One region of the Clostridium bornimense genome, then DNA from elsewhere that is predicted to be linked to it. Evidence: riboswitches for the same ligand, from Rfam matches in the RefSeq annotation. Region 1 holds a riboswitch; each other region holds the start of a gene.
The links. A riboswitch is a leader RNA that binds a small molecule or an ion and turns the genes downstream of it on or off. The one in region 1 is predicted to bind cobalamin.
Positions count from the first base shown of each region.

Region 2: linked by a shared signal. The riboswitch ahead of CM240_RS02375 (sirohydrochlorin cobaltochelatase) and the one ahead of CM240_RS05695 (ABC transporter substrate-binding protein) in region 1 are both predicted to bind cobalamin.
Region 3: linked by a shared signal. The riboswitch ahead of CM240_RS15970 (energy-coupling factor ABC transporter permease) and the one ahead of CM240_RS05695 (ABC transporter substrate-binding protein) in region 1 are both predicted to bind cobalamin.

Region 1 covers NZ_HG917868.1:1,291,717-1,294,936, reverse strand. The annotation lists gene CM240_RS05700 (FecCD family ABC transporter permease) at 1-899, opposite strand, end outside; gene CM240_RS05695 (ABC transporter substrate-binding protein) at 892-1,803, opposite strand; cobalamin riboswitch at 1,943-2,118, opposite strand; gene CM240_RS16805 (alkaline phosphatase family protein) at 2,162-3,181, opposite strand; gene cobD (threonine-phosphate decarboxylase CobD) at 3,174-3,220, opposite strand, start outside.
Region 2 covers NZ_HG917868.1:520,782-524,001, reverse strand. The annotation lists gene CM240_RS02380 (cobyrinic acid a,c-diamide synthase CobB) at 1-893, opposite strand, end outside; gene CM240_RS02375 (sirohydrochlorin cobaltochelatase) at 893-1,720, opposite strand; cobalamin riboswitch at 1,886-2,082, opposite strand; gene CM240_RS02370 (SurA N-terminal domain-containing protein) at 2,259-3,220, opposite strand, start outside.
Region 3 covers NZ_HG917869.1:557,839-561,058, forward strand. The annotation lists gene cbiQ (cobalt ECF transporter T component CbiQ) at 1-124, shown strand, start outside; gene CM240_RS15965 (energy-coupling factor ABC transporter ATP-binding protein) at 136-963, shown strand; cobalamin riboswitch at 996-1,183, shown strand; gene CM240_RS15970 (energy-coupling factor ABC transporter permease) at 1,317-2,072, shown strand; gene CM240_RS15975 (energy-coupling factor ABC transporter substrate-binding protein) at 2,065-2,373, shown strand; gene rodA (rod shape-determining protein RodA) at 2,586-3,220, opposite strand, start outside.

The DNA of each region.
Region 1 (3,220 bases):
ATAAATGATCCTCCAAAAAGTAATGCCATAGGCACAACATAAATATGTTTTGAACCTACAACCTTCCTAACTAGATGAGGTATTATAAGATCTACAAAACCGATAACACCACTTAAAGCTACAGATGTTCCTGTTAAAATTGCTACTAAAAATAATAATTTCTTTTTTACCCTCTCCGTCTCTACTCCAATAGATTTTGCTTGATCTTCTCCAAAAGATAAAATATCCATTTCTCTAGCATATAACATAACACCAATAAAACCTATTATAAAAAATATACTACCACCTTTTACATAAGACCATCCTTTTAAAGAAAAAGAGCCCATTTGCCAAAGACTTATACTTTCAATATTTTCACTACATAAAGCAGTTATTGTTGTTAATATTGCATTTGCAAATAATGAAAATACCATTCCAGATAAAATTAATGTATTATTTCCCATAGTTTTATCTACTCTTGATGCAAATAACACCACAGCAAAAACTGTAATAAGGCCACATAAGAAACCTACTATTGGTAACATTAATACTCCTAATATAGGAATAGTTATGCCAGTTACAATTACTATACCAACTCCTAATGATGCTCCAGAAGATATTCCTAGAGTATATGGTGATGCCAATGAATTTTTTAAAATTGATTGTATAACAACTCCACTTACAGATAAAGCCGCTCCAACAAGGAAAGCTAACAATACCCTTGGTAACCTAAGTTTCCATATTATTGATACATATCTTTCTTCTATTCCCTCTAAAAGAGGAATTTTAAACATTTTATTTAATATTATTGATATAACATCTTGTATATTAATATTGGAACTTCCAATGGAAGTTCCAATACAAATTACTAAAATAGCTATAAATATAGATATCAATAATATTTTTCTATTCCTATTCATATTTCTCTGGATAAATGGCTTTAGCCATTTCCTTTAATGCTTTAATTATATTTTGAGAAGGTCTAGATGATGCATTTTTATCAATAAGATAAACATTGTTATTCTTTACTGCATTTATTTCTCCCCATCCTTCTCTATTTTTAATAGTATCTATAATATTGTCTACAGGCTCATTTGTCAAAATAACATCTGGGTTGTCTTTAATAATAATTTCTTCACTTGGAGATACCCAACCTTCTTCATTGCCTAAAATATTTTCAGCACCTATTAATTCTATCATTTCATTTAAAAATGTATTTTTACCAAAGCTAAATAAACTTGATGAAGAACCTATTTCAAAATATACTTTTTTCTTATCAGTAATAGTTTTACCTATATCAGCAATTTTTGAAATCTCCTTCTTCATATCATCTATAATTTTTTCACCTTTTTCTTCAGTACCAGTTATATCAGCAATAAAGCTTATATCTTTATATACACCTTCAATACTATCACTACTTGGAATATATACAACTGTAATACCAGCTTCTTTTATTGCTGCAAATGGATCTTCATTTCCAGTTTTATTATGTCCTGAAGCTATTATAATGTCAGGCTCTAAAGATATAATTGTTTCAGCATCGGGATTTCTAAAATCAATTGTAGGTAAATCCTTATCTATACCTTCTATGTCTGTAGAATATTTATCTATGGCAACTAGTTTATCCGATAATCCTAATTCTACTAATACCTCTGTATTTGATGGTGCTGTCGAAATAATTTTTTCTACTTTAGAAGGTAAAGTAAACTTAGTTCCTTCCCTATCTTCCATAGTAATAGATTTTTCACTTCCACATCCAATTAATGAAAGTGTTAACATTGCTATTAGCAATATTAGTGATAAAAATTTTTTTGTTTTTTTCATTTTTATTCTCCTCACGTTTTTATTGAAGGAATTTACATATATGTATACATATTTTGCACAAAAAAATAAAAATAACCCAGGGGTTATTTTATCTTTATGTTCAAAAATAGTATATATTATTATCCCACCCTCAGAAGATAATAATTCATCATAAAATGCAGGTCTCCCGACTTTACTTCATCCTACTCTCTCTTACCTTCCCGCTTTCGCAGTGGCTATAATAAAGATTTCGTCAGTTTCACGGTTACTGGGGTAGTTAAAGATTTTCACTTTATTCCCTATTAAGTCTATAACACATTCTATGTCAATTTTCTTATTGATTATATTATTTTAAGCTATTATTGTCAATACAAACTCTTCACTTAACTTTAAAACCAATAAATTTCACTTTTCCATCAGCATGCTCTCCTGTAACTGAATTTGTAATATGATCACTTCCTACTATTACTTCAAAGTTATTATCAACTTCACTCAATAGAGGCTCTATTACAACTTTAATTATTCTATTAAAAAACATGATTTTTTTATCATATTCTTTACGATGTGCAGCTTCATCACACCCATTTATATGTAATAATATAAAATCTTTTTCCTTTAAAAGTTTTAAAGTCATCTCTAACTTATTTTCTAAATTTGTATCTATATCTCCAGTAGCATCATCTATATTAGGGACTACCATATCTAACACCTTTCCTATTCCTTTAACTAAGTCGATACCTGATACAACAGCAGCTTTTAATCCATGCTTTATATAAAAGCTGGGCAACGTAGTTTTTTTTGATGCTCCCCATGGCCATAATAGAAGATTTGTGTATCCTAAATCACTAAATATTTTTCTAGATTTATCCATAATCTCCGTAATAATATTTCTATCATTTCTATTATCAATAACTTTACCTATGCTAAAATGCGGTGGTGGCAATTGAATTGACTTTATATATTGGTATGGCTCATCTAAAAAAATTAAATTTTTATAAGAACTACAATGCTGAATATAAGGAATAGTTTCTTGTATTCTATCAATAAGCATTTTCCCAATTTCTTTTGATATACCTCCGGTGAAATCTATTAATCTATTATCTGATATTTTAACTATATTGCAACGTAATATAGTCTTTTTTTCTAATTTACTATAACCTCTAGCTATAGATTCAAAATATGCTCTTTCATAAATTTTATATATATTAGCTGGATATCCAAGTATGTTTAATATACAAATTAAGCTTTCTGATTTAAATCCATTAACTCCAGTATCGACTATCTTTTCATCAATACCAATAGATGTATTTTTTACATCTTTTTTCAATACATCTACCAAAAATTCATTTTCATTTTCCTCTAATCCATCTATAATTATTAATACTTTCTTTTTACTCATTTAACACTTCTTCTAATAATTTAACTAGAATTTTATTAT
Region 2 (3,220 bases), 770 kb from region 1:
TTTAACTCTTCCTTAAATACCTCTGGATAACCTCCACCTAAATAAAGAAAATCTATATTACTTGGCAATTTCTCATCCCTTAATGGGCTAAAATAAATAACTTTTCCTATCTCCTCTAATAATTCTAAATTTTCTTTATAATAAAATCTAAAAGCCTTATCATAAGCAACGGCAATTTTAATTTTTTTATCCTTCATATGAAATAAATCTTCGTATTGATTTACTTCTTTAAAGATTTTCAGTATTTCATCTAAATCGATATATTTTTCCATCATATCAGCAATTATATCAATCTTGTCAAAAAGATTATCTACCTCAATACTCTGTACTAAACCTAAATGTCTATTAGATAATTCTATTTTTTCTTCTCTAGGTAAATATCCAAAAACTTTTATACCGCAGTTTATTTCTATTGCTGGCTTTAATAAATTATAATATCCCTCTGATATATTATTTAATATCACTCCAACAACATTGGCATTTCTAAAATTCTTAAGTCCTTCTATTTCTGCACATAAAGTTACACTTTGACCTTCAGCCGTTAATACTAGAACTATAGGTATATCACCTAATGCCTTTGATATACTATAACTTGAATATTCCTCATCTAATCCTTTACCATCATATAATCCCATAGCACCTTCAATTACTGCTAAATCACCTTCACCTCTAGAAAATGCTGCTTTTACACCATCTTCTCCCATAAGATATAAATCTAAATTTCTTGATGGTACCCCTGTAACCTCACTATGAAATGCAGTATCTATATAATCTGGCCCAGTTTTATACCCCTGAACCTTATATCCTCTATTTTTTAATGCCTTCATTAATCCTAATGTTACAGTAGTCTTTCCTCCACCACTTCTATTTGAAGAAATCATTACACTTTTCATTATCTATGCCCTTTCTTTGTTTCACCAATAGAAATATATCTTCCTTCTATAATATCCTCTATTCTAGTGATATATAATTTATTGAAACTATCTAACTCTCCAAGACCATGAGGATATGTTTTAACTTCTATCCCGGCCTTCTCTAGCATTGATTTCCATGATCCTTCATCATCAGAGGATATATCATTTAAAGTATGATCTCCTGCTACCAACATAAGTGGTATTAACTTAACGGAGTTAATATTTTTACTTTTTACTCTTTTAATAACAGTTTCTATTGTTGGATATCCTTCTACAGTACCTACAAAAATATTGTTATATCCCTCATCTTCTAACACTGATTGAAGACATCCATAAACAGCATTACTAGGATTTGCAGTACCATGCCCTACCATAACAACAGCTTCCTCATCTAGAAAGATATTTTTAACAGCATCAATAAATAAAGAATAATCATTAGGTATACCTTCTACCCCTTGATAATAAAATATAGGTCTTCCTAACTTTAAAGAATTAAACTTTCCCTCATATTGAAGCCTAACCTTATTTATATACTGAAATTCCTCTCCCGGTATTATATGCAATGGTTGCATTATCACCTCTTCGTAACCTTCATTATATAATTTCTCTAAAGCATCCTCGGGAGCATCTATATCCATACCATATTTATCATTAAGCTTTTTTATAATCCTATGTGCAGTAAAAGCCCTTCTCACCTCATAATTAATAAAATAATTTCTTATAGACTCCTCAGCCCTTTCAATTGAGCTTTTTAGAGCCTCTATGTAACTAGTTCCAAAACTTATAACTAAAATTGCTTTTTTCATAAAAACTCCTTTCTAGAACACAGCTTAGAAGGCACAGAGCACAAGTACTAAAAAAAGCTGTCACACGCCTTCGTGCGACAGCTCATTTTTTATCAATAATAAAACCTAAAGTATAATCTACTTAGGTCTCCACTTTTACTGAATTTTGCTTTTGCCTTCCCACCGAAGTAAGCATAACTTTAGGCAGGTCTCCTGACTTAAGCATCAACCGCCTCTTCTCCTTCCCAACAAAAGTAGTCAGTGGATAAATGAAGATTTGTCTGCTTTTACAGTAGCGGGGGCTGTAGTGGACTTTCACCACTTTCCCTTTTAATTTTGAATAATTAAGATTATATTCAAAAACCCAAAATTGTCCTATTTAATTAAGGTAATTATACACTATATCATTATAATTCACAACATATTAACAATCATCATAAATCACCTGCTATTAATTCTATAAAATAATAGGTATTGCACAACATTTATTTATAAAATATCATGCAATACCCATATATTATAGTCTCTTTTATAACGTATTATTACACTATAAAAACTACTAATTATTTAAATTATCTTTATATTTATCTGTTTCTAATTTATCTTTATATATTGATTTTAATTTAGCTTCTACACCATTAGTAAGTATATCTTGTTTTAATTGATATTTAAGTCCAGTTTCTCTATCAACAATTTGAATTAAGAAATACCCAAACTTTAAATTTCCATCATCATCTTTAGTAGACTCTACTATATCTGATTTTTCACCAACATTTAAATTCTTTACTGCTTCAACGAAGTTAGCATCTATACTAGACATGTCTTCTGAATCTGTATCCATAAATCCAAAGAACCCACCATTACTTGCTCCTGAATCTGTTGAGTATGTTGCAGCTATCTCATCAATTGATTTTCCTGCATCTAATTCTTTCTTAGCAGCTTCAATTTTTTCTTTGTCTGAATTTACAATATAAAGAACAGCTTTTTGGTTTTCCATAGCATCATAATCTTCTTTATTGTCTTCTTTATACTTTTCCATTGCTGATTCATTAGAACTTACTTCTAATAAGTGTTCTCCAGCAACTTTAGAATAATACATTTCCCCTAATACCTCTTTCATTTCATCTAAAGTAAGATTAAATTGAGCCTTTGCCTTTTCTTCAAAATCATCATCAGTAGCCCCTAAAGCACTCTTATAATATTCCATTTGTTCGTCAACATATTTTTCTTTATCCTCATCGTTAACTTCGATATTATTATCTTTTATATACATCTGTACCAATTCATTATAAACTAATTCATCTAATTTACTTTGTTTTGCAGATTCATAGTATGATTTTGCTGTATCATCCTTAAGAAAATCTTCTCCATAGTTTTCTATTAGAGTTGCTTCATAATCTTTTAATTCACTCTCTACTTGAGATCTCTTTATTACAGTATCTCCAACCTTTGCAACTATTTGTTTTCCTTTAGCTTTATCAGTCTTTTCTAGCACAGCACATGATGTTAATCCCATAGTTG
Region 3 (3,220 bases), on a different replicon from region 1:
ATCTCGTTGTTACAATGGGGAAATGCTATTTTTAGAAGAAGCCAAGCCATTAAAAATTTCTCAATTATTATATTCAGTGGGGTATTTTATTCTTTTAATAATACTATGGATAATAACTAAATAAGAGGTGATATAATGAAGAATCCAATATTAGAAATAAGAAATTTGAACTACAGCTACAATTCTGATAAGAAAGCTTTAAATAATATTACCTTATCTATTAACAAAGGCGAAAAAATAGCTTTTCTTGGTGCAAATGGTGCTGGAAAATCTACTTTTTTTCTTAATCTCAATGGTGTTTTACATCCTGATAGTGGTGATATTATTTATGATGGAATTATAATGACTTCCAAGAATCTAAATACTTTAAGAAAAAATATCGGTATGGTGTTTCAAGATGCTGATAATCAAATTATAGCTTCAACAGTTTTCTCTGAGGTATCCTTTGGTCCTATGAATATGAAGCTTCCTATTGAAGAAGTAAAGTCTAGAGTAACCGAATCCTTAGAATACATGAATATTACATCTCTTAAGGACAGGCCTCCCCATTACCTCAGTGGTGGTGAAAAAAAGCGTGTCACTATTGCCGATATAATTGCAATGAAATCTGAGATAATAATATTTGATGAACCAACAGCATCACTGGATCCTTTAAATATTAATTTACTTGAAGATGTACTAAGTAAACTTTATGATGATGGAAAAACTCTATTAATTTCTACCCATGATGTAGATTTTGCATATAAGTGGGCTACCCGTATTATCTTATTTGCTAATGGTACAATAATTGCCGACGATATACCTGTTAATATCTTTAAAAATCAAAGTATTTTAAAAGAAGCAAATTTAAAAACACCAATATTATTTGATGTATATGAGATGCTTAAAGAAAAAAATAATGTGACAACCTTATCTTATCCAAGAACTATAGATGAGATGAAATTATTAATTGACAATTTATAGAATGCCATTGTAATATATAAGTGGTTATTAATTACAATTTAAATGCAAAAGGTGCCTGTGTTTCTCCGCAGGATAATAGGGAAAAGGGTGAAAGTCCCTTACGGTCCCGCCGCTGTGTTGGTATAGTTGTATCTTAATTTTATGTCACTGGGAAACTGGGAAGACAAGATATAATGTTTGAAGCCAGAGTCAGAATACCTGCCTTTTGCATACGAAGATATTTAGTTACGAGCGATGACTAAATATTTAGTAGAACACTTTTTTAATATTAAAAAGTGTTAGTTTAAGATGCAATTCTAATGACTGGGAATCATTAGTTAATGTGTCTTTTTTTATTTTAAGGAGGAATCACAATGAAAAATCACAAAAAACTTACCATCTTTGCAATTATTTTTGCTACAGTATTCAGTATTAATCCTATAGCAAATGCAATGCATATCATGGAAGGATATCTTCCAGTTAAGTATTGTGTAACTTGGGGACTAATCTCATTACCATTTCTTATTTTAGGCTTTATTTCTATAAAGAAAACTGTCTCTGCTAACAGAAAGTCACTAACTATCTTAGCTATGGCTGGAGCCTTTATCTTTGTAATATCATCACTAAAAATACCATCAGTAACTGGAAGTTGTTCACATATGACTGGTACAGGCCTTGGTGCAATATTATTTGGACCTTTTGCTGTCAGTATTTTAGGAATAATAGTCCTTTTATTCCAAGCTATTTTATTAGCTCATGGTGGAATAACTACATTAGGAGCTAATACATTTTCTATGGCAATAGCTGGTCCAATTATATCTTTCGCACTTTATAAATTATCCATTAAGTTTAAATGTAATAGAAAAGTAGCTGTTTTCCTTGCTGCTGCTATGGGAGATTTAGCTACTTATTGTATAACTAGTTTACAATTAGCTATGGCTTATCCATCACCAGAAGGCGGTATACCTGCTTCTATTGTAAAATTTTTAGGCGTATTTGCTCCAACACAATTACCATTAGCTATTATAGAAGGTATCCTTACTGTAATAATAGTTATGGCACTTGAAACATATGCAAAATCTGAATTAACTATTTTAGGTTTTTTAAAGGGGGATAAGATTCATGAGTAAAAATAAAAGAACTGTACTTATATTGTTAGTAATTGCTGCTGCCATTGCAATTATTCCTTTATTCACCTTAAAAGGTGCTGAATTTGGTGGCTCTGATGATGCTGGAAGTGTTATGATCAGTGAAATTCAAGGTGAAGAACACGAGCCTTGGTTCACTCCAATTATGGAAACCCTTATCGATGGTGAACTTCCTGGAGAGGTTGAAAGCCTTCTATTTTGTGTACAAACAGGAATTGGTGTTGGTATAATTTCCTTCTTCATGGGTCGTTTCGTAGAACGAAAAAAGTTGGAAAATAATTAGAAAATTTTATAATGTATAGTATTTCTATATTGTTACTTTTAAAAACCAGAAATTACAGCTTAAATTTCTGGTTTTTTATATTCCTTCTATCTAGATTTGTTTGCACCTAAATGTGGAATCTATATTAAAATACATTTTCACCTTGTAAAATGGGATTATTGCAAAACTAACTTTTCAGTTACCTCTTTCAATGATACCTTTTGTTGTTTTCACTAAAAATTAATTTTTTTATGTCTCATACCAACATTTAAAACAAGTGCTAAACTCATAAAATATACAAGCATAGAACTACCTCCATAACTCATAAAAGGTAGTGTTATCCCTGTTATCGGCATTAATCCAATACTCATACCCATATTCTCTAAAATTGAGAATAACATCGATCCTGTAACCCCAGCTACAAGTATTGATCCAAAAACATCTTTTGATTCCTTAGCTATATTAATCATTCTAAAAATCATAATTCCATACAGCATCAAAAGACCAAAAGAGCCAATAAATCCCCATTCTTCGCCAACTACTGAGAAAATAAAATCAGTCCATGCTTCTGGGATAAATCCACCTTTTGTTTGACTTCCATTTTTATATCCACTTCCAGTAAATCCACCAGATCCTATAGCAATTTTAGATTGTATCACATGATATCCCTTTCCTAAAGGATCTCTTGAAGGATCTATAAAAGTCATAATACGTTCTTTTTGATATGGTTGAATTAAACCACTATTCCATACTACTGCAATTGAAATAAACAAAAGTAAAAATCCTCCACCAATAATCTTCCAATCAAGTTTACCTACTATTACCATACCCAGTACTGTAAAGAAAATTACCATACTCATACCCATAT